DNA from 2 places in the Butyrivibrio sp. AD3002 genome. Region 1 is predicted to be linked to the other one. Evidence: predicted binding sites of a transcription regulator. Region 1 holds the regulator's gene; the other holds the start of a gene.
What was found. Region 1 encodes Rex, which represses fermentation and respiration genes when NADH is low (regulators of the CRP and FNR family bind a similar motif). Its sites were predicted from a motif close to ATTGTTAANTANTTAACAAT; they were not measured.

Region 1 (11,040 bases):
TCTGAAGGATAAATCAGTTGAAGATGATATCTCCATAAGTGTGATAGGATCCAGTGATGAACTTGAAAAGATATATTCAAAAATCTCACAGGACAGAATCGCTGCGGTTTTTGAGAGACCGGTCAATGTAAAAGAGCTCGGAAGTAAAATGACTGCTGTTGTCCAGAATGAGGAAGTGCGCCTGCAGAAAAAGAAGATTCTTGTTGTTGATGATGACGGCACAATGCTGAGGACAATTAAGAGCTGGCTGTCGGAAAAGTATCAGGTCTTCATGGTGAATTCCGGAATGAATGCCATCACTTTCCTTGCTAAGAACAAGGTTGACCTGATTTTGCTTGATTATGAGATGCCCGTTATTACAGGGCCCAAGGTTCTTGAGATGCTTCGTAGCGAGTCAGGAACAAGTGATATACCTGTTATGTTTCTTACCGTTAAAAATGATAAGGAGAGCGTAGCTCAGGTCATTTCACTTAAACCTGAGAAATATCTGCTTAAAACCATGCCTCCTGCTGATCTTATCGCCAATATCGATGAGTTTTTCGAAAAGCAGAAAATAAAGAATTATAAGTGAGGTTTTTATGTCGCTTTATGCACTTGGTGATCTGCACCTTTCCTTTCAGTCCGACAAGAATATGGATATTTTCGGGAAGGTGTGGAAGAACCATGAAAAGAAGATAGAAAAAAATTGCAATAAGATGATCACTGACGATGATACGCTTGTGCTGGTCGGGGATCATACCTGGGGCAAGGGACTTGAGAACTGTGAAAAGGACTTTGAGTTTATAGAAAAACTCCCGGGAAGAAAAATACTTATTCGCGGAAATCATGATAATTTCTGGAACGCTAAGAAAACCCAGCGCCTTAATGATATGTTTAATGGAAGGCTTTTGTTTTTACAAAATAACTACTATCCCTATGGGGACTACGCACTGGTAGGGACCAAGGGATATTGTTATGAAGGATTCGATACAAGGCAGCACGCCGATATGCTGATTGAACGTGAGGCAAAAAGATTAAAGATATCATTTGAAGCGGCCAGGGCAGACGGTTTTGAGAAGTTTATAATGTTCCTGCACTATCCGCCAACTTCAATTGATGAAAGAACAAGCAGATTTACTTTTATGGCGAAGGCCTACGGAGCAGAGCAGGTGATTTATGCTCATTGTCATGGAAAAGAGAGATTTCATGACAGTCTTTGGGGAAAAATTGACGGTATAAAATATAGTCTCGTTTCCGGGGACTATCTAGATTTCAAGCCTTTGAAAATTCTTTAACAAAGAGTTTCCAAAGGCTCATTTTATGGGGGAAAATGGGTATCTTAAATCGTGGATATATGATATTATGTTACATGTAGTAGGAGTTTGCGCATTGATGAGACAGGAGAGAAATGTGATGCCGCATCGTGCGCTATAATTATGCAATTTTTTAGAAAGTAGGTTATTTCTTATGGGTAACAGTATTAAAGACTGGAAAATCGGTGACCCGATGATCAATGAGAATGATTATTGGCAGGATCCAAATTATGTGGCAGAGGATCCCGAGAAGGAGCAGCTTGTTTTAAAGCTTGCATCCATGATTACCGATCGCTATGCGAAGAAGCTTTTTGGAAAGCTTAACAACAGAGACCCCGAGTATTGGATGCTTGACCTTATTCTTAATAAAGAGCAGGTTAAGTTCCTTATCAACTTTAAGAAGACTCGTGTGCCTTACAGTATTGAGGAACTTGCCTCAATGAACAATATGAGCGTCGAAGATGCTCAGAAGATGATAGATCGTCTCGTATGGATCGGTATTGTTGAGATGAATCGCGCAAAAACTGCAGATAAGCACAAGCAGTATGAGCTTCCGATTTTCGTACCCGGTTCTGCCGAGTTCATGATGATGCAGGATAAGCTTACGGATGAATTCCCGCAGCTTGCAACATTCTTTAATCTTATGACACAGCTTCCGCTTGGCGGCATTACTCAGATGGTTCCTCCCGGAGGAGCAGGTGTAGGTATGCACGTTATTCCTGTTGAGAAAGCTATCAGCATTGAGAATACATCAGTCCCTGTTGAGCATCTTTCAAGATGGATTGATATGTATGATAAATACGGTATCTCCGAGTGTTCCTGCAGAAAACAGCAGACAATGCGCGGAGAGGGAAGCGGTGAAATTCGCGGCGACTACTGTATCGGAATGGGCGATATGGCTGAGTATATGGAAAGCCGTGGAATTGGCCATTATGTAAGCAAGGAAGAAGTTTACGAGATTCTTGAGCGTGCAGAACGCCACGGATATGTTCACCAGATTACAAATATCGATGGAGAAGGAAAAATAGTTGCTATCTGTAACTGTGCTCCCGGTGTATGTAATGCACTTCGTACCTCACAGCTTTATAACACACCCAACCTTTCTGCATCTGCATACCGTGCACATGTCGAGAAGGATAAGTGCGTTGCTTGCGGAAAATGTGTTGAGGTATGTCCTGCAGGTGCAGCTAAGCTTGGTCAGAAGCTTTGCAAAAAGGATGGCTCACAGGTTACTTATCCTAAACAGGAACTTCCTAATTCCAAGAAGTGGGGACCTGAAAAGTGGAATTACAATTATCGTGATGATAATAAAGTTAACTGCTATGAAACAGGTACAGCTCCCTGTAAGACAGCATGCCCCGTACATCTTTCCGTTCAGGGATATATCAAGATGGCTGCAGAAGGAAGATATGAGGATGCCCTTAAGCTTATAAAGCAGGATAATCCGCTTCCGATGATCTGTGGTGCTGTATGTAACAGACGCTGTGAGGATGCTTGTACAAGAGGTACTATCGATCAGCCTCTGGCAATCGATGAAATCAAGAAGTTCATAGCTTCTCTTGATCTTAGGAAGGAATCAAGATATGTTCCGCTTTGCGAAAAGCACGACGGCGGAATGTGGTCAGACGACTACAAGATGGCTATTATCGGTGGAGGCCCCGCAGGACTTTCCGCAGCATATTTCCTCAGAAGAGACGGTTATCCGGTAACAGTATTCGAGAAGGAAAAGAGACCAGGTGGAATGCTTATGAACGGTATTCCCAGCTATCGTCTTGAAAAAGATATCATCGAGGCCGAGATTGACGTTATGAAGCAGATGGGCGTAGAGTTCAAGTGCGGCGTTGAAGTAGGTAAGGATGTTACTATCGAGGAACTCAGGAAACAGGGGTATAAGGCATTTTTCCTTGCAATCGGATGCCAGGGCGGAAGACTTGCAGGTGTTCCCGGTGAGGACGCTGAAGGAGTTCAGACAGGTGTTGATTTCCTCAGAAAGGTTAACCTTGATCACAGTGTAAGATTAAATGGCGACACTGTTGTTGTCGGCGGTGGTAACGTAGCAATCGACGTTGCAAGAACTGCAGTAAGAGCAGGTGCTACAAAGGTGACAATGCTTTGCCTTGAGAGTGAAAAAGAAATGCCTGCCGCAAAGGATGAAGTTGAGGAAGCTAAAGAAGAAGGCATTGAAGTATTAAACGGATGGGGACCTAAGGAAATTCTTACAGAAAACGGTAAGGTTACAGGCATAGTATTCAAAAAATGTACTTCTGTAAAGGATCCTGACGGAAGATTCAATCCTAAGTACGATGAGAACGAGACCATCACTATTAAATGTGAGAACGTTCTTCAGTCCATTGGACAGTCAATTGTATGGGGTGACCTTCTTAAGGGAACCAAGGTTGAACTTCGTCCTAACGGTGGAGTTATTGCTGATTCACTTACACTTCAGACTGCAGAGCCTGATATTTTTGCAGGCGGAGATGTATTTACAGGTCCCAGATTTGCAATTGATGCTATCGCAGGTGGTAGAGAAGCATGCGTTTCAATGAACCGTTTTGTACATCCCGGAAACAGACTTGACCTTGCAAGAGACAGAAGAGAGTTTATAGAACTTGATAAGGATGATATACTTGTTGAGAGCTTTGACAATGCTCCGCGTCAAATTCCTGGCAAAAAAGCCGGAATTGCAAAGGATACCTTTGACGATCTTCGCCTTACCCTCACAGAGGAGCAGGTAAAGAAAGAGGCAAACAGATGCCTTGGATGCGGTGCAACTACTGTTGATGAAAACAAATGTATCGGTTGCGGTCTGTGCACAACAAAATGCGAATTTGATGCAATTCATCTTAGCAGGGATATACCTGAAGCAAGTACTATGGTAAGATCAGAGGATAAGCTCAAATTGGTCGGACCGTATGCTGCGAAGCGTGCGGCCAAAATAGTAATTAACAAGGTGAAAGGTAACAAATAATTTTGGTACTAAACTGTCATGATCTTTCAAAATCCTTTGATGGTAAGGATGTTTTGAAGGGAGTATCTTTTCATATTGAGGATAACGAGAAGGCTGCGATAGTAGGAATAAACGGTGCAGGGAAGACAACGCTCATCAGAATGATTATTGGTGAGCTTACTCCCGATACCGGATCGGTTACGTTTTCAAGAGACACGACTTTTGGATATCTTGCTCAGAATCAGAACATAGACAGTGCGCACAGCATCTATGAAGAGCTTCGCGAGATGAAAAGGGATGTTATTGATCTGGAGACTGAGATACGAGCTGCGGAAGCTCAGATGGATATTCTTCGCGGCGAAGAACTCGATCGGCTCATGGAACGCTATGCTCAGATGAACCACGAATTCCAGCTTAAAAACGGTTATGCCTGGGAGAGTGAGGTCATTGGTGTAGCAAAAGGTCTTGGATTTTCTGAGGATGAATTCGATAAGAAAATATCGACACTTTCCGGAGGTCAGAAGACCAGAGTGGCTTTGGGTAAGCTTCTTTTGCAGAGCCCGGATCTTATAATTCTCGATGAGCCTACAAACCATCTCGATATGAACTCTATAAGGTGGCTTGAGGGTTATCTTATGAATTATAAGGGTGCAGTGCTTATTGTATCCCATGACAGATACTTTCTGGATCGTATCGCCCAAAAAGTGATCGAAATAGATCAGACAAATGCTGATGTTTATATTGGAAACTATACTGCATATGCCAAAAAACGCGAGCAGATCAGAGCTGCCAAGCTGAAGGCATATCTGAATCAGCAGGCAGAAATTAAGCATCAGGAAGAAGTTATAGATAAGCTTAAACAGTTTAACCGTGAAAAGAGTATCAAACGTGCCGAGAGCAGAGAGAAGATGCTCGATAAGATAGAACGTCTTGAGAAGCCCACGGAGGTAAGGGATGATATGCGTATAACCCTTACACCTAACTGCGTGAGCGGTAATGACGTAATGCATGTTGAGAGTATTGCCAAATCCTTTGGAAATGAGCAGCTTTTTAAGGACATTTCTTTTGATATTAAGAGGGGTGAGCGTGTTGCAATTATCGGCGATAACGGAACCGGTAAGACAACAATGCTTAAAATCATTAATGGCATGGAGACTCTTGATGAAGGAGAAATCATTCTCGGTGTAAAGGTTCATGTCGGTTATTACGATCAGGAACATCAGGTTCTTCACAATGAAAAGACTCTTTTTGAAGAATTATCCGATGCATATCCGTCAATGAATAATACTGAGATCAGGAACACTCTTGCAGCGTTTCTTTTTACCGGTGATGATGTGTTTAAACGCATCGGAGATCTTTCCGGCGGAGAGAAGGGAAGGGTTTCACTTGCAAAGCTTATGCTTTCAGAAGCTAATTTCCTGATTCTCGATGAGCCTACGAACCACCTGGATATTACCAGCAAGGAAATTCTTGAGGATGCTCTTTGCGGATATGAAGGAACTGTTTTATATGTCAGCCATGACAGATATTTTATAAACAAAACAGCGACCAGAATACTTGATCTTACTCACGGATCACTGGTTAATTATATTGGTAACTACGATTACTATATGGAGCATTGTGAGGAACAGACAGCTCGTGCTATTGCTGAAAAAGGAGATAATTCCTCTTTTGGCAGAGGAATCGAGATGGATTCTGCTGATGCTGTTTCAGGTTCGGGTTTTGGCAAGCTTGCTTCAAAAGGAAGTACTTCCGATGCTGATTCCGGTTCAGGTGCAGCAGACTGGAAAGCACAAAAAGAAGAAGCAGCAAGAAAGCGTAAACAGGAAGCTGCTCTGAAAAAATGTGAAGATGAGATAGCTAAGTTGGAAGAGAGGAATGAGAAAATAAATGAAGAACTCTCAGATCCTGATGTAGCGACCGATCTTGCTAAGGTTCGAAAGCTATCCGATGAACTTTCATCAAACGAAGAACGCCTTTCGGAACTCTATGATGAATGGGAAACCTTATCTGAGTAATCAAAAAAGAAGCTCTTTCAAGGACTAACTTGGAAGAGCTTCTTTTTTTCCTTTTCTCATTTAAAACCCTTATGCAAAAGCATCAAAGGAACTACCGGGTTGACTGTAGGAATAACCTGACATATCACGTCCGTAACCTACCGTTGTGTTACCGAATTTTGAAGCAATCTGATTATATTGCTGGCTTACTTTCAGAGCTTCATCCTTGCCATCGGTACTGGCAACTTCACCGACTTTTACTTCCTGAGCATTAGGATAAACGACAGGAGCAACAGTGGCGATATCACCAACAGCCTTATGCTTGTCATACACATCCGATACAGGAGCCTGATTGGATACTGTATAATTCATAGGCCTTGCCTGGTACATATTGTAAGCACCTAATCCATCAATTGACATTCCCATATTTTTATCTCCAACTTCTAAAAAACTACATAAGAAGATATGGTTATTATAATTTCCAATTCGAAACAATTCATAAACTGGGTATTAAAGAAAAGATAAAAATGCATATTTCTGAAAACTAATTTCATCAGATATTATCTACGTTGAAACATTTTTTCAAATTTGTATTAATGACAAATAAAATTATTGTAAAGTCAATTTATAAGATTGACGAAAATTTAACAGATAGTATAATTAAAATTAGCCGAATTTTACAGAGTAATAAATAACATAATTTTTTCGGTGTCAGTCATGGAGGATGTATGGCGAGAAAAGAAATATCTCAGGCTGTTATCAGCCGATTGCCCCGCTATTTCAGATACTTAGGTGAACTGAAAAGTCAGGGAATAGATAGAGTTTCATCTCAGGAACTCAGCGATATTATGAAGGTTACTGCTTCACAGATCAGGCAGGATTTTAATAATTTCGGAGGCTTCGGACAACAAGGCTACGGCTATAATGTTGAGTACTTATATGAGGAAATAGGTAAGATACTCGGCCTTGACAGGGAGCATACACTTATCATTATTGGGGCAGGTCATCTTGGACAGGCTCTTTCCGGTTATAACAATTTCTTCAACAGAGGATTTATATTTAAAGGAGCTTTTGATTTAAATCCTAAGCTTCATGGTAAGAAAATACGTGATATTGAGATCAGACCTGTCGAAGAGATTGAACAGTTTGTAAAAGAAAATAAGATAGAGATTGCGGTCCTTGCAATACCTAAGGATCAGGCTGTTCCTATGGCGGATAAACTTGTAAAATGCGGCATAAAGGCTATATGGAATTTCGCACATGTTGATCTTGATCTTCCTGAGAATGTTCAGGTCGAAAATGTTCATCTGTCAGATTCGCTTATGAAACTTTCATATAGCATTGATAGATATGAAAATAATCACAACTCCAGGAAATAACAAGTGATTTAAACCGCTTGGAGGATGCCGATATGGCTAATAACGACTATTCTGATGCTCTTGTCGGAAAGGATATTCCGATTCTTTCCAAGGATGAAAAATGGCAACAGCTTTTCCTTCTTAGTCCCAAAACTCCCAAAATAAAGGAGCTTGAGGCTGAGCTTAATAAGCTTGTGAACATACAGGAAAAGACAAGGGAAAAAATTAAGGACATAAAGAGGCTTAAGAAAAAGCTTCTCGGTGAGATTGTTGTCCTAAGAGATGATGCGGGAAAGAATCCAAAGAGGCGGAAGAAGATTGAGGCCGAAATTGATGATCATACACGCCTTATCAAGGAGTGCAATGATAAGATAGAGGAGTGCGAGGACGATATGCTCGGACTTCCCAGAGAGATTTATCAGATCGATTATCAGCTCATGATCGAGACGATGAATATCTTTTATAAAAGAATGCATGATAATACCCTCGAAATCGATGCTGTTGATGAGTGGATATCAAAAGTAAGGGTACAGCTGAAAAAGAATATTATCCGAATGCAGGAAAAAGAGCTCGAAAACTTTAATGTATATTCCTATATGCACAACATTTTCGGACCTGAAGTTATTGATCTCTTTGATCTAAAGTACGATCCTGAAAAACGACACCCTGTAATCAGACCCGGAATGACTGAACGCGATGGGATAATAGTAGAAGATGAAAAATTTACCGATAATTGATAAAAATTCAAATTATGTTGTAAGCGCTGCCGAGATGAAGCGATGTGATGCGGCTACAATCTCCGAGTTCGGAGTGCCGCAGGATGTTCTTATGGAAAGGGCGGCGCTTTCTATATGCAAATATGTAAAAAAAGCTCTTCCGGAGGGCGGTAAGGTTCTGATTCTTGCGGGAAGTGGGAATAACGGCGGTGATGGAATTGCAGCGGCCAGACTTCTTTTTCAGGATAAAATACCTGTCACGCTTGTTCTTGTTAATCACAGTCTAAGTGATAAGGCTTCAAATACAAAAAGGACTTCCGCATGTAGCTCACAGCTGAAAATAGCATTGTCCTATGGCCTTAATGTCGTGGATTTTGATCAGTCCAAACTTGGCTCTCAAATAAAAAAATGTGACGTAATAATTGATGCCATGCTGGGGATAGGCTGCTCAAGGGACCTTACGGGGGATTATTCAGCCGCGGTATGGGAAATCAATTATTCAAGAGAAGATTATGATGGGAAATTCCCACATGTTATAGCAGCTGACATACCAACAGGTATTAATTCGGATACGGGGCAGGTACATGGCTATGCAATAAGGGCAGATGAGACAGTGACCTTTGGCTTTTTGAAAATGGGGCTTGTTTTTTATCCTGGAGCTGCTCATGCAGGTGAGATACATATAGTGAATGTGGGTATCACTGAGGATGGCTTTTTGAAGGATTATCCCAAATTTAAGTATGTTGACATCCCTGATAAAAAGGAAATCCCGGTTAAGCTGCTGCCACCAAGAAATCCTGCGGGTAATAAAGGTTCGTTTGGGAAAGTTCTTGTGGTTGCCGGAAGTAAAAAAATAAGCGGTGCATGCATAATGGCTGCTGAGAGCTGCATTCGAAGCGGTGCCGGCATGATAAAGGTTTATACAGATGAGGCAAATCTCTCGGCTATTCAGACACTTCTGCCTGAAGCCATGACGGATACTTATACCGAAGAGGGATTCAATCTTTCTGATACTATCGAATATAGCAAAAGCAAAGAAGCTCTTATTTCAGCAATCGGATGGGCGGATGCTATAATATGCGGACCGGGAATAGGAATCAGTAATTCTGCAAAAGAAATCATGAAGATTATTCTTCAAAATGCTGTGCTCCCTCTTATTCTTGATGCGGATGCACTTAATATCATATCATCCGAAAAAGATATAAGAGATCTTGTTTGCGCATACAATGCAGATATTATTATGACGCCTCATCTGGCTGAGTTTTCAAGACTTAGCGGTAAGGATATACATGATTGCAGGACTTGTATCATGGATGAGACGGCAAGACTTGCAAAAGAATTTCATGCGAGTATTATATGTAAGGACGCACGAAGTGTTATTTCCGACGGAGAAAGAAATTTTATTAATATAAGCGGAAATGATGGAATGGCGACTGCAGGAAGTGGTGATGTTCTTGCAGGTCTTTTGGGTGCGCTCGTTCTTTCAGGATACAGTGATGTCTTTGAAGCTGCTGTGGCCGGTGCTTATCTGCATGGTGTAGCAGGAGATATGGCGGCAGTAAAGCACGGAAGGCAGGGTATGACGGCAAGAGATATCTCAAGAAGTCTTCGAGATATTTTTTCCGGAAATATGAGCTGTTAAGCTTTGAGTTAAAAAACAAATATTATGAAATCAGAGGCAATATGAGAAATGCTTGATGAATATTCAAGAGTATATGCAAAGGTAGACTTGGATGCGATATCCCACAATGTGGATTGTATGTATAATTCGCTTCCGAGAAATACAAAAATGCTGGCTGTAGTTAAGACAGACGGCTATGGATTTGGTGCGGTTCCGATCGCAAGGATGCTCCAAAATGATGTTTATATATGGGGATTCGCAACAGCAACTGCAGAGGAAGCCTTTGAATTAAGAGAAGCAGGCGTAAGTAAGCCTATTCTTGTTTTAGGCTACACTTTCCCTTATGCATACGAGAGAATGCTCAGAGAGAATATAAGGCCTGCGGTTTTCAGATATGACATGTTGAATCATTTGTCAGAGCGTGTAAAAAAGAGACGAGCTCAGGGCGGAAAAGAGGTTTTTCATGTGCATATTGCAGTGGACTGTGGAATGAGCAGGATTGGAATTCGCCCTGATGCTGATGGCGAGAACTTTGTAAAAACTGCTCTTGCTACAGACGGAATAGAGGTTGAGGGTATTTTTACCCATTTTGCAAGAGCTGATGAGGCTGATCTTACCGATGCCCACACAAGACTTAAGGAGTTCGGTGATTTTGTTTCAAAAGTTGAAGAATATAACGGATACAAGATACCGATAGTGCATTGCTCAAATAGTGCAAGCATAATCGATATGCCCGAAGCTCATATGGATATGGTCAGGTGTGGTGTAACCATGTACGGCATGTGGCCTTCGGAAGAGGTGAGCAGAAATAAGATAGACATTAAGCCCGTAATGTCGTTATACAGCCATATATCATACATAAAGGATATCCCGGAGAACACTCCCGTGAGCTATGGCGGAACATTTGTGTCCGATAGGAGAATGAGAATTGCGACCATTCCGGTAGGTTATGGTGATGGTTATCCCAGAAGCCTTTCAGGTGGCAAGGGATATGTTCTTATTCATGGTGAAAAAGCCAGAATTCTCGGAAGAGTATGCATGGATCAGTTTATGGTGGATATATCCGGTATTCCCAATGCAAAAGAGGGAGATGAGGTTATCCTTATAGG
Region 2 (11,040 bases), on a different contig from region 1:
TGCACCGCATTTGATACATCCTCTGCCGTCTGCGAAATCTGGTTAGCCATGTCGGAAAGTTCTTCCGAAGAGGATCCGACATTTGCAGCGGATGCCTTAATATGTGAAACTATTTCATCAAGGGTATGTATAACAGAATTAGTATTTCTGGATATCTGTCCAAACTCATCTTTTCTGTTAGCTTCTTTTCCAACCTTTTCAAAACGTCCGTCAGCAAGCGCGGAAAGAGATTTCCCGACTGCTAAAATCGGTTTTGTAAAGCTATTAGCCATTACGAAAGATACAATAATCACGATTACCAGCAGCACCAGGCCTACAATTATAGTAATAGTAGCTGATTTTCTTGCAGATGCAAGCACCTTCTTCTCATTGCTTGCTGCGCAGACTCTAAACTGTGATTGGGGTTCTTTTACATATGCGACATAAGCATCATAGCCCTTGCCTGTATCCACAAAGTAGAAGCCTTCGTCCTTGCCCGAAACCATAAACTCTGATTGAACTCTGCTCTCCTCTTCATGCTCGCCTTCACCGATTTTATACTGTGAATGTGCCGCTACAAGGCCTTCTCTATCTACAAGGAAGGCATCCTCTGCTTCATTTGCCAGAAGTTCATGGAAATTATTAAGGTCATAGTTCCTGTGAACAATACCTATAGCCTTACCATCATACATAATAGGCGCAGCAAAAGTCAGCATACGTCTTCCGTTCTTCTTACTGATCTGAACGTTGGAAACATATACGGTTCCTTCCATCGCCTTCTGGAAGTACTCTCTGTCAGAAACATCGATACAATCTCCGGATGTTCGAGCAATCTGCATTCCTGTCGCATCTGTAATTGCAGTAGTATCTCCATCATTCAGGATAGTGTCACACTCCGAAAGAGTATTTATAATTGCATCCAGCGGAATATCTCCCTCCTTGGCAACAAAATTGACCACGGTAGGACTTCCGGCTATACTCCTTATCATTTTCATATTCGTATCAAGCACAGTAACAAACGACTGCTCCAGATACCATGCCTCCCATTCCAGGGAATCCTGAGCATCAGCAAGAGCTTTATCCGTAGATGTCTTATAGCTTACAATTACAGCTATCAAAAGAGGTATCGCAGCAGCCAGTATCATTATACAAATCAGTTTGGTCTTGATACTGTCCTTAAAGCTAACTCTTTCAGTACTTCCGTGAGCATTTTCATTCTTTGCCATAACACGCCTCCATGATGAAATATATCATTTGAAAAGAAATAGTTTCTCATCAAAAATTATATAACCTAAGCATGCCTTAAAAAGTGAATTTGTGAACATTTAATCGTTTTTTTATACCAAGTTTATATATAAAAACCTGCCACCATGAATATTTTTTCATAGTGCCAGGTTTGTCTTAACAATTAACGATTTTACCAAAATCAGGTTTAAGAGATGCACCTCCCACAAGACCTCCGTCAATGTCAGGCTGCGAAAACAGCTCTTTGGCATTAGCCGCATTTACAGAGCCGCCGTACTGGATGCGAACTCTCTCCGCTGTACCTTCACTATAGATTTCAGCAATGCACTCGCGTATAGCCTTGCATACCTCCTCTGCCTGTGCCAATGTGGCAGTTTCACCTGTTCCGATAGCCCAGATAGGTTCGTATGCAATTACCATCTCTTCCACATCCGAAGCAGGAACTCCTGCAAGATCAGACTTTATCTGCATTCTGATGAAATCGAGTGTGATGCCTTTATTCCTCTGCTCCAGTGTTTCTCCGCAGCACAGGATAGGTGTAAGGCCGTGTTCAAAGGCCTTCTTCACCTTTTTATTAAGTTCTTCATCTGTCTCGTGGTTATATTCACGCCTCTCCGAGTGACCGAGAATAACGTATTTAACGCCTGCATCCGTAAGCATTCCCGGTGCTATTTCGCCTGTATAAGCGCCATTCTCCTCAAAGTGCATATTCTGTGCACCTATTTCTATATTTGTTCCCCTTGTGGCTGTCATTGCAGGGATAATATCAATAGCAGGCACACATAAAACGACGTCAACCTCTGTATTGTCAACCAGCGGACGAAGCTTTGCAATAAAAGCAGTCGTCTCTGCCGGTGTCATATTCATCTTCCAATTTCCGGCTACTATTCTTTTTCTAGACATTACAAATACTCCATATAAAAATGAGTTCAGTTGATGAAGCCAACTGAACTCATCTCTTATTTTAATATATATTATGCGTTAACAATCTTACCAAAGTCGGGCTTAAGTGAAGCACCACCGATAAGACCGCCATCGATGTTGGGCTTTGAAAGAAGCTCAGCAGCGTTGCCTGCATTCATTGATCCGCCGTACTGGATACGAACTTCATCAGCTGTAGCCTGATCGTAAAGCTTAGCAACAAGCTCACGGATAAATGCACAAACTTCTTCAGCCTGGTCAGCAGTTGCTGTCTCGCCAGTTCCGATAGCCCAGATAGGCTCGTAAGCGATAACAAGCTTCTTAACCTGATCAGCTGTTACACCGCTAAGATCCCATGTGATCTGTCTCTCGATCCACTCCTTGTAAGTACCGGCCTTACGAAGTGCAAGTGACTCACCGCAGCAAAGGATAGGTGTAAGACCTGCAGCAAATGCCTTCTTAACCTTAGCATTGATAAGAATATCATTCTCGCCGAAGATGTCTCTTCTCTCGGAATGTCCCATGATAACATACTTAACGCCTGCATCTACGAGCATGGGTGCGGAAATCTCACCTGTGAAAGCACCCTTATCCTCGATGTAGAAGTTCTCAGCACCAACATTAACGTTTGTGCCCTTTACAGCCTCTACGACAGGAACGATATCAATTGCAGGAACGCAGTAAACTACGTCTACATCATCATTTTTAACTAAATCTTTAAGCTCAGCAACAAGCTTTACAGCTTCAGAAGGTGTCATGTTCATCTTCCAGTTGCCGGCAATGATTCTTCTACGTGCCATTTTAATAAGTCTCCTTTATTGTTTTTCATAAGGAAGTTCGACTCTCGCACTTCGTGCTCGATCGAACTAACAGTAATACTAAGCTCGAGAAATACCTCGATAAGTATTACTTGTTATCTGCAGCAACAACACCGGGAAGCTCCTTACCCTCAAGGAACTCAAGTGAAGCACCGCCACCTGTTGAGATGTGGCTCATCTTGTCAGCAAAACCAAGCTGATTAACAGCTGCTGCACTATCACCACCACCGATGATTGTTGTAGCATCTGTCTCTGCAAGCGCCTTAGCAACAGCCTTTGTACCTTCAGCAAGTACAGGGTTCTCGAATACACCCATAGGTCCGTTCCAAACAACAGTCTTTGCACTCTTTACAGCATCTGCGAAAAGATCTCTTGTCTTCACACCGATATCAAGACCTTCCTTGTCAGAAGGAATTGCGTTGGACTCAACGATTGCTGTCTCAATATTAGGATTGTCGATAGGATCCGGGAATCCGCCTGATACAACTGTATCAACAGGAAGAAGAAGCTTCTTGCCGTTCTTCTCAGCCTTCTCCATCATCTCCTTACAATAATCAATCTTCTCGTTATCTACGAGTGAAAGACCTACTTCATAGCCCTTAGCCTTAAGGAATGTGTAAGCCATACCACCACCGATGATAAGTGTATCGCACTTCTCAAGGAGGTTATTGATAACGTTAAGCTTATCAGCAACCTTAGCGCCGCCAAGGATTGCTACGAAAGGACGAACCGGATTCTCAACGGCATTGCCGAGGAAATCGATCTCTTTCTGCATAAGGTAACCAACTGCGCAGTTGCCACCCTTCTCACGAACATACTTTGTAACAACAGCTACGGAAGCGTGTGCTCTGTGAGCAGAACCGAAAGCGTCACATACATAATCATCACAAAGATCTGCAAGCTCTTTTGCGAAAGCTTCGCCTGCATCTGAAGGCTTTGTCTCTTCCTTGCCACGGAAACGTGTATTCTGAAGAAGAACTACATCACCCTCGCCCATAGCCTCTACAGCAGCAGTTGCATCTGCACCTGTTACGTTGTAGTCAGCGATGAACTTAACGTCCTTGCCAAGCTTAGCAGAAAGGCTCTTAGCTACAGGAGCAAGAGACTCACCCTCGTTGGGGCCATTCTTAACCTTACCAAGATGTGAGCAAAGGATTACCTTGCCGCCATCTGCGATAAGCTTCTTGATTGTAGGAAGTGCAGCATTGATACGTGTCTCGTCTGTGATTTCACCATTCTTGAGCGGTACGTTGAAGTCACAACGAACAAGTACTCTTCTGCCCTTTGCGCTGAAATCATCAACAGATTTCTTATTAAGTGCCATTATAATAGCCTCCTTGTTATAAAATTTAAGGCCCGGTCCTTACGGACCGGACCTTTTCTTAATCAGTGATTACTTAACAAATTTTTCAAAGTACTTGATTGTACGAACCATCTGAGATGTGTAAGAGTTCTCGTTGTCATACCATGAAACAACCTGAACTTCATAGAGGTCGTCACCAATCTTTGTAACCATTGTCTGAGTTGCATCGAAGAGTGAACCATATGTCATTCCAACGATATCAGAAGATACGATCTCATCCTCGTTGTAACCGAATGTCTCAGGATCAGAAGCCTTCTTCATAGCCTCGTTGATGCTCTCCTTAGTAACTTCTGTGCTGCTCTTAACTACAGCGAAAAGAAGTGTTGTGGAACCTGTCGGAACCGGTACTCTCTGAGCAGCGCCGATGAGCTTGCCGTTGAGTTCAGGAATAACAAGGCCGATAGCCTTTGCAGCACCTGTGCTGTTAGGAACGATGTTAACAGCGCCTGCACGAGCTCTTCTAAGGTCACCCTTTCTCTGAGGTCCGTCAAGGATCATCTGATCACCTGTGTAAGCATGGATTGTTGCCATGATACCGGACTGGATAGGTGCATAGTCGTTAAGAGCCTTAGCCATAGGTGCAAGGCAGTTTGTTGTACAAGAAGCTGCAGAGATGATGTTGTCATCTGCTGTAAGTGTCTCGTGGTTAACGTTATATACGATTGTAGGAAGATCATTTCCTGCAGGAGCAGAAATAACAACCTTCTTTGCACCAGCGTTGATGTGTGCCTGAGCCTTGTCCTTAGATGTGTAGAAACCTGTACACTCAAGAACAACGTCTACACCGATCTTACCCCAAGGAAGGTTATTAGCGTCAGCTTCCTTGTAAATTGTGATCTTCTTTCCGTTTACTGTGATGGAATCGTCATCGAAAGATACCTTATCAGCATACTTGTACTTACCCTGTGAAGAGTCATACTTAAGAAGGTGTGCAAGCATCTTGGGTGCTGTAAGATCGTTGATTGCTACGATCTCTGTTCCCTCGTGCTCAAACATCTGTCTGAATGCAAGACGACCGATACGGCCAAAACCATTGATTGCTACCTTTACTGCCATTTTAAGTCCTCCTAAAATGATATTAAAATTTATTTGCTGCTACTAATTCTTTACAACGTGATTGTCAAAAATTTGACAGCAAATTTATTTTATCTAACTTCTCTCAATTTTTCAAGTAATCTTTGGGCAAAAACACAGAATTATCAAAAATTTCCTTATATAGAATCAAAAATGTACGCATAATCGTTTTATCTGAACTCTTAATTGATAAAATTCTTTCTATACTCTAGAATATAGGATGTTTTTGAACAAAAAGATTTATGATTTACAAGGAGATCATTATGGGAGACACAGAAAACAACAATTTTTCAGGAATTAGTATGAAAACAATTATTATTGTAGTAATAATAGTTGGTTTACTTCTGGCATTCCTGATTCCGCTTATCGCATTTCTTTCGGTTAATCACATGAAAACCTCGGACAAGGTACTCAGCAGTACTCACGATTCCATGAAATGGGAAGCACATAATATTGAAGGCGAGTGGCAAAGGGTTATAGACGAGAATCTGGGATCCCTTGAGGCTGTTGCATTATCGCCTTCCACAATTTCTTATATGGAAGATACTGCCAATGCAGAACTTGCAGACAGTGAATTATCTTATCTGCAGAGTGTTGAATCTTCTCTTTCCGAGGATTCAAAAATCATTCTTACCGGCGCTGACGGCATGCAGCTCCTTAGTACAGAAGGCGACCTTAAGGATGTCTCTGAAAGAGATTATTTCGCAAAAGCCATAAGCGGAGAAAATGCCATATCTGATGTCATTGTTTCAAAATCAACAGGTGCTCTATTAGTAACCTTTGCCGTTCCGGTCAAATCCGAAAGCGGTAATATCCTGGGTATCGTTCAGAGAAACTATGATCTTTTCAATTTTCATAAAATCCTGGCAGACCAGAATGATCACGCATTTCTTGTGGACAGCTCGGGAATGCTTGCGGCTCATTCCCAATTTGCAGCAAACGGTGACTCAGTCGAAGATTTGAGCCACGAGCTCTTCATGACTCAGGAAACAGGGGAAGGTCTTTACAGAGCCAATAATGGACAGGGCACCTGGTATAATCTCTATCATTTAAGAAACGAAGCTTCGGACTGGACCATTTGCGTGGTAAAAGAAGAAGAAAAATAATGAATTCATAACGGAGAAAAAACATGTCAAAACAATTACCGGCAGATTTTCATATGCACACACACCACTCGGGAGATTGCGACTCTCCCATGGAAGCTGTCATAGAGCAGGCTATCAAAAAGCAGCTACCCGCAATTTGTATCACAGAGCACATGGACATGGACTATCCCGATGTTCCGGACGGAATAACGGATCAGTTCGTAGTCGATACGGATGCCTATTATAAAGAGTACTCTTCTATTAAAGATAATTATGCCGATACCATTGATATTTATTTTGGAATCGAGCTTGGAATGCAGCCACAGGTTGTGGACGCAAATCTCGAGTATGCAAAGAAATATCCCTTCGACTTTATCATAGGTTCCAATCACGTATGCCACGGAAAAGATCCCTACTTTGCTTCTTTCTATGAGGGACGCACTGAAAAGGAAGCCTTTACCGAGTTTTTCGAATCAACTCTCGAGAACATAAACTTATTCGACGATTTTGATGTCCTCGGCCATCTGGACTACCTTGTGCGCTACGCTCCTAATCTGAATAAGAACTACACCTACAAGGATTATTCAGATGTCATCGATGAGATCCTGAAGACTCTTATTGCAAAAGGAAAAGGACTTGATGTAAACACCAAGTCCCTTTATACAGAGCCCACTTTGGGAGATCCCAATCCCTCACGCGAAGTCCTCGCCCGCTACAAAGAGCTGGGCGGCGAGATCATAACCTTTGGTTCCGATGCGCACAAGCCCGAGAATGTCGGTCTTGGCTTCGAAACCGCTGTAGAAATCGCCAAAGCCTGCGGCTTCAGGTATTACACACTGTTCGCCAAACGTAAGGGCACGTTTATTAAGCTTTGATCATAAGGAAGTTCTGCTCTCGCTTTGCTCGCCAGAACTAAGTGCGCACCAGCAGCTCGAAATAACCTCGCTGGGTGCTTACTTAAAGAACGCCATTTCGGCATTAAGCTTCTCGGCAACTTCCTTAAGGGAGTCTGCTGAGGATGCCAGCGTTGTAACGGTTGCTGAAAGCTCCTGCATGGAAGCACCGGTCTCCTCTGAGGATGCAGCGTTCTCCTGCGAAATAGCGGACAGTGATGCCATAGCATCGGCAACCACATTCTTTGCATCTACGCAGGTTCCTGCGTCAGTTTCAATACTCTTAACACTTACAACCGTTGATGAAATGTCTTCTATCATAGCATTTACGCTCTGAACTGTACTGCCGAGCACTGCCTGCTGCTCGTCGTTTTGTCTCTGAACCTCTGATGCCATAGCAACCGCTGACTGAGACTCTGACAACAGCACATCCATCTCTCTTCTGATATCATCTGCCATAGTTCTGGAATCATCAGCAAGCTTTCCGATTTCCTCAGCAACAACCGCAAAGCCTTTTCCTGCTTCGCCTGCTCTTGCTGCCTCGATGGAAGCATTAAGTGACAATAGGTTTGTCTGGGATGCAATGGATGCAATTCCCATAACCTTCTCGTTGATATTCTCAACTGCCTTACTGGTTGCACCAATCTTCTCCGTGATCTGTACGATACTCTCGCTCATGCTCTCGGAACTATGCTGCAGGTCTGCAAGACTCTGCGCAGATTCTGTGCTGACTTCCTGCATTCTGCCTGCAAGATTTGCAAGATCATCCGTGCTGGTCTGAACATTGCCGGTTGCTTCGCCGATACTGCCGACATTCTCTGTTACGCTCTGAATCTCGTCAGCCTGCTGCGTTGCACCTGATGCAATTTCCTGAACCGCATTGGATACATCGTCTGCTGTCTGCGAAATCTGATTAGCAGTATCCGCCAGTTCCTCAGACGAACTGTTCACGGATATCGTCGAATCCTTAATGCTTGTAACAATTGAATTCAGTTTATCAATAACCGCATTGGTGTTATTGATGATCTCACCAAATTCATCCTCTCTTTTTGTGAACTTAGTAATCCTATGAAACTCGCCATCTGCAAGCTTACTAACGGAATCATTAACCTCTTTAAGCGGAAGCGTAAAGGAATTGGCCATCTTAAGGGATACAAATATCGCAATGATTATCATGGCTAATCCAAGTCCGATGATAATATTGCAGGATTTATATGTGGGTGCCATTATCACATTATATTGTGCTGCAGTTACAATAAGCCAACCGGTCTTGGGTTCCTTTTGGAAGGACATAACATACTTTATTCCATTATTCGTTCCAATGGTACTTCCGTTATCAGCAGACTGAGATTGCTTATAAAGACCAAAATCACTAAAATCAATAAGATTATTTGCATCAATCTCCATCGCGCAATGTCCGATAAGCTCGCCCGCTGAAGATAGTATGAAAGCCTCTTCCCCCTTTGATGAATCAACATTTTCCGCAAGAAAAGAATTCATATTATCAAGGCTATAACTTCTCATTATGGTTCCAATAACCTGCTGCCCCTGATCAAAAATAGGGGTAATAATGAAAATTGTAGCCTTTCCTGTAGTCTTGGAGGCATATACTCCAGAAACAAAGGTATTGCCCTTAAGCGCATTCTGAAAGTAATCTCTGTCAGCGATATTCGTTAATTCTCCTGATGACCTTACCACCTGATTTCCGTCTGGAGCTGTAACTACAATAGAGTTGTCTCCATCAAGCTTACTCTCCATATCCTGGAGCCAGGCCTGCATAGCCTCGTTATCACGCTGATCTTCAGGTGTTTGCATATAGCTGACCATATAAGGGCTCGAAGCTGCTGTCTGAAGAGCACTGACCATCTGCTCAATGTGTTCCATGTAAGCATTCTCTATTACCTGAGCCTTCTTTACATTAATTGACTCAGCATCCTCTAAAGAGTTAGTCATTGAACTGCGATAGCTTACAACAACCGATACCAGTATCGGAATTATGCAGATAAGCAGCATAACACTGATAAGCTTCGGCTTTACGCTTTTTAATGAAAAGCCTTTCTTTTGTGCGCCTTGTTCCTTTTTTTCCTGTGCCATCTTAATTACCTCCGTTTTAAATATCCTTATCAACTGTCAGAAAACACTCTTCTGCCAGCTCGGTTTCCTTTTCATATAAAAGCTCTTTAAGCCTGAAAATCCAAAGACCTTTTGGAAATGACATGATCTCATCCTTCTTTACTCCGAGACGCAAAAGCCGCTTTCGCAGCTGCATGCACTCATCTATGTAAAGATAGATTGCCAGAGTCAAAATAATGATAAACATCAAAATAAAGACAAACAAAATAATCATAATCCCACCTCGCGTTCATTATACTAAATTCCATTTTGCTAATGTGTGATTTTCCGAATATTTTAGGTTAACTTTATCCTTAGTTTATGGTTAGAACATTTTTTTTGAATAACCTATACCTTATAATATTTAAGTAAGAAAATATGCCATTTTATGCCCACGGAGGGAGATTGGGGATGTCCAAAAAACCTGACCTTGTAAAGAAAATATGCATCACCAAAGCTGTATTTATGGCAGTTTTCATTTTGCTTGCAGCAATATACTTTTTCATCCTTATAACTAATCAGAATCTTCGCAGTTCCATCTTTGAGGACAAGGCTTATCTCGTATCTTTTATAGTTATATGGCTCTGTCTTCTGACAGGATTTCTTTGCGTTTTCCTGGATTTTATTCTTATGAAGAAAAACCGGAATATGCTTCGGGATCTGCGCGATCTGTCTTTTCTTGATAAACTCACGGGTCTCCCCAACAGATACAGTATCGACCGCATATCTCAGAAATACGACTCTCCCGAAAAGCTCCTGCACCTAGGGTGTGTCCTTATGGTGCTGGATAACTTAAAAGAGATAAATGAAAAAAGCGGACGTGGAAGCGGTGACAAAATCATTTCCGATTTTTGTTCAATTCTTGAATCGGTTGGAACTCAGTATGGTCTTATTGGAAGAAACAGCGGTAATGAATTTTTGGTCGTAATCGAAAACTGTGACAGAACCGCCGTCGATCTTTTCCTGGGTGATCTCGGAAGAAGAATTCACAACAGGAATGCTCTTTCTCCGGAGAATCCCATAACGCTTTCATATTCAAGCGTCCTTGGGGACAGTGTAAATGCAGACCATTTTTATACTTTAATAACCTGTGCTTACAGGAATTTTACTGAAAACCCGAATGTTCTTACTTAAGGTGCAACAGATGATGTTAGGGAAGCGTTCTTCAAGAATACAACAGCTCGTTCTTGATATGTGGAACGACGACACAGAGGCTTTCACAGAGATCTACTGTCTCACCGTGGATGATACCTACAACTATTGCCGGCACATCCTTGGTGAAGACGACAGGAGTCTTGAGGCTGTGCGCGAAATATACTCCATTGTTGTAAAGAACATACTTAAGCTCAAAGATCCTTCCCTTTTTGATGCGTGGCTTCGCCGCATCGCTTTCGACGTATGTTATGACCGGGTCATGGCAGAAGGCCGCACCGATCTGTACTCACTGCTCCATCCGGAAGAGATCGAATCTTTGTCATTTTTTGAGAGAGAGATTTTCTTCCTGCATGATTTTGTAGGACTATCAGATAAGGATATTGCAAACGCTCTTC

Region 2: the regulator Rex is predicted to act here: its motif matches at 5,443-5,462, upstream of gap (type I glyceraldehyde-3-phosphate dehydrogenase).

The regions. Positions count from the first base shown of each region.
Region 1 covers NZ_ATVV01000001.1:96,026-107,065, forward strand. The annotation lists gene G596_RS0100395 (response regulator) at 1-571, shown strand, start outside; gene G596_RS0100400 (metallophosphoesterase) at 579-1,274, shown strand; gene G596_RS0100405 (FAD-dependent oxidoreductase) at 1,486-4,260, shown strand; gene G596_RS0100410 (ABC-F family ATP-binding cassette domain-containing protein) at 4,263-6,257, shown strand; gene G596_RS0100415 (hypothetical protein) at 6,327-6,662, opposite strand; gene G596_RS20360 (redox-sensing transcriptional repressor Rex) at 6,965-7,615, shown strand; gene G596_RS20365 (hypothetical protein) at 7,648-8,331, shown strand; gene G596_RS0100430 (bifunctional ADP-dependent NAD(P)H-hydrate dehydratase/NAD(P)H-hydrate epimerase) at 8,309-9,952, shown strand; gene alr (alanine racemase) at 10,001-11,040, shown strand, end outside.
Region 2 covers NZ_ATVV01000012.1:8,664-19,703, forward strand. The annotation lists gene G596_RS0109520 (methyl-accepting chemotaxis protein) at 1-1,205, opposite strand, end outside; gene tpiA (triose-phosphate isomerase) at 1,381-2,127, opposite strand; gene tpiA (triose-phosphate isomerase) at 2,199-2,945, opposite strand; gene G596_RS0109535 (phosphoglycerate kinase) at 3,052-4,287, opposite strand; gene gap (type I glyceraldehyde-3-phosphate dehydrogenase) at 4,357-5,382, opposite strand; gene G596_RS0109545 (cache domain-containing protein) at 5,664-6,506, shown strand; gene G596_RS0109550 (histidinol-phosphatase HisJ family protein) at 6,530-7,360, shown strand; gene G596_RS0109555 (methyl-accepting chemotaxis protein) at 7,439-9,472, opposite strand; gene G596_RS0109560 (hypothetical protein) at 9,489-9,725, opposite strand; gene G596_RS0109565 (GGDEF domain-containing protein) at 9,902-10,624, shown strand; gene G596_RS0109570 (RNA polymerase sigma factor) at 10,635-11,040, shown strand, end outside.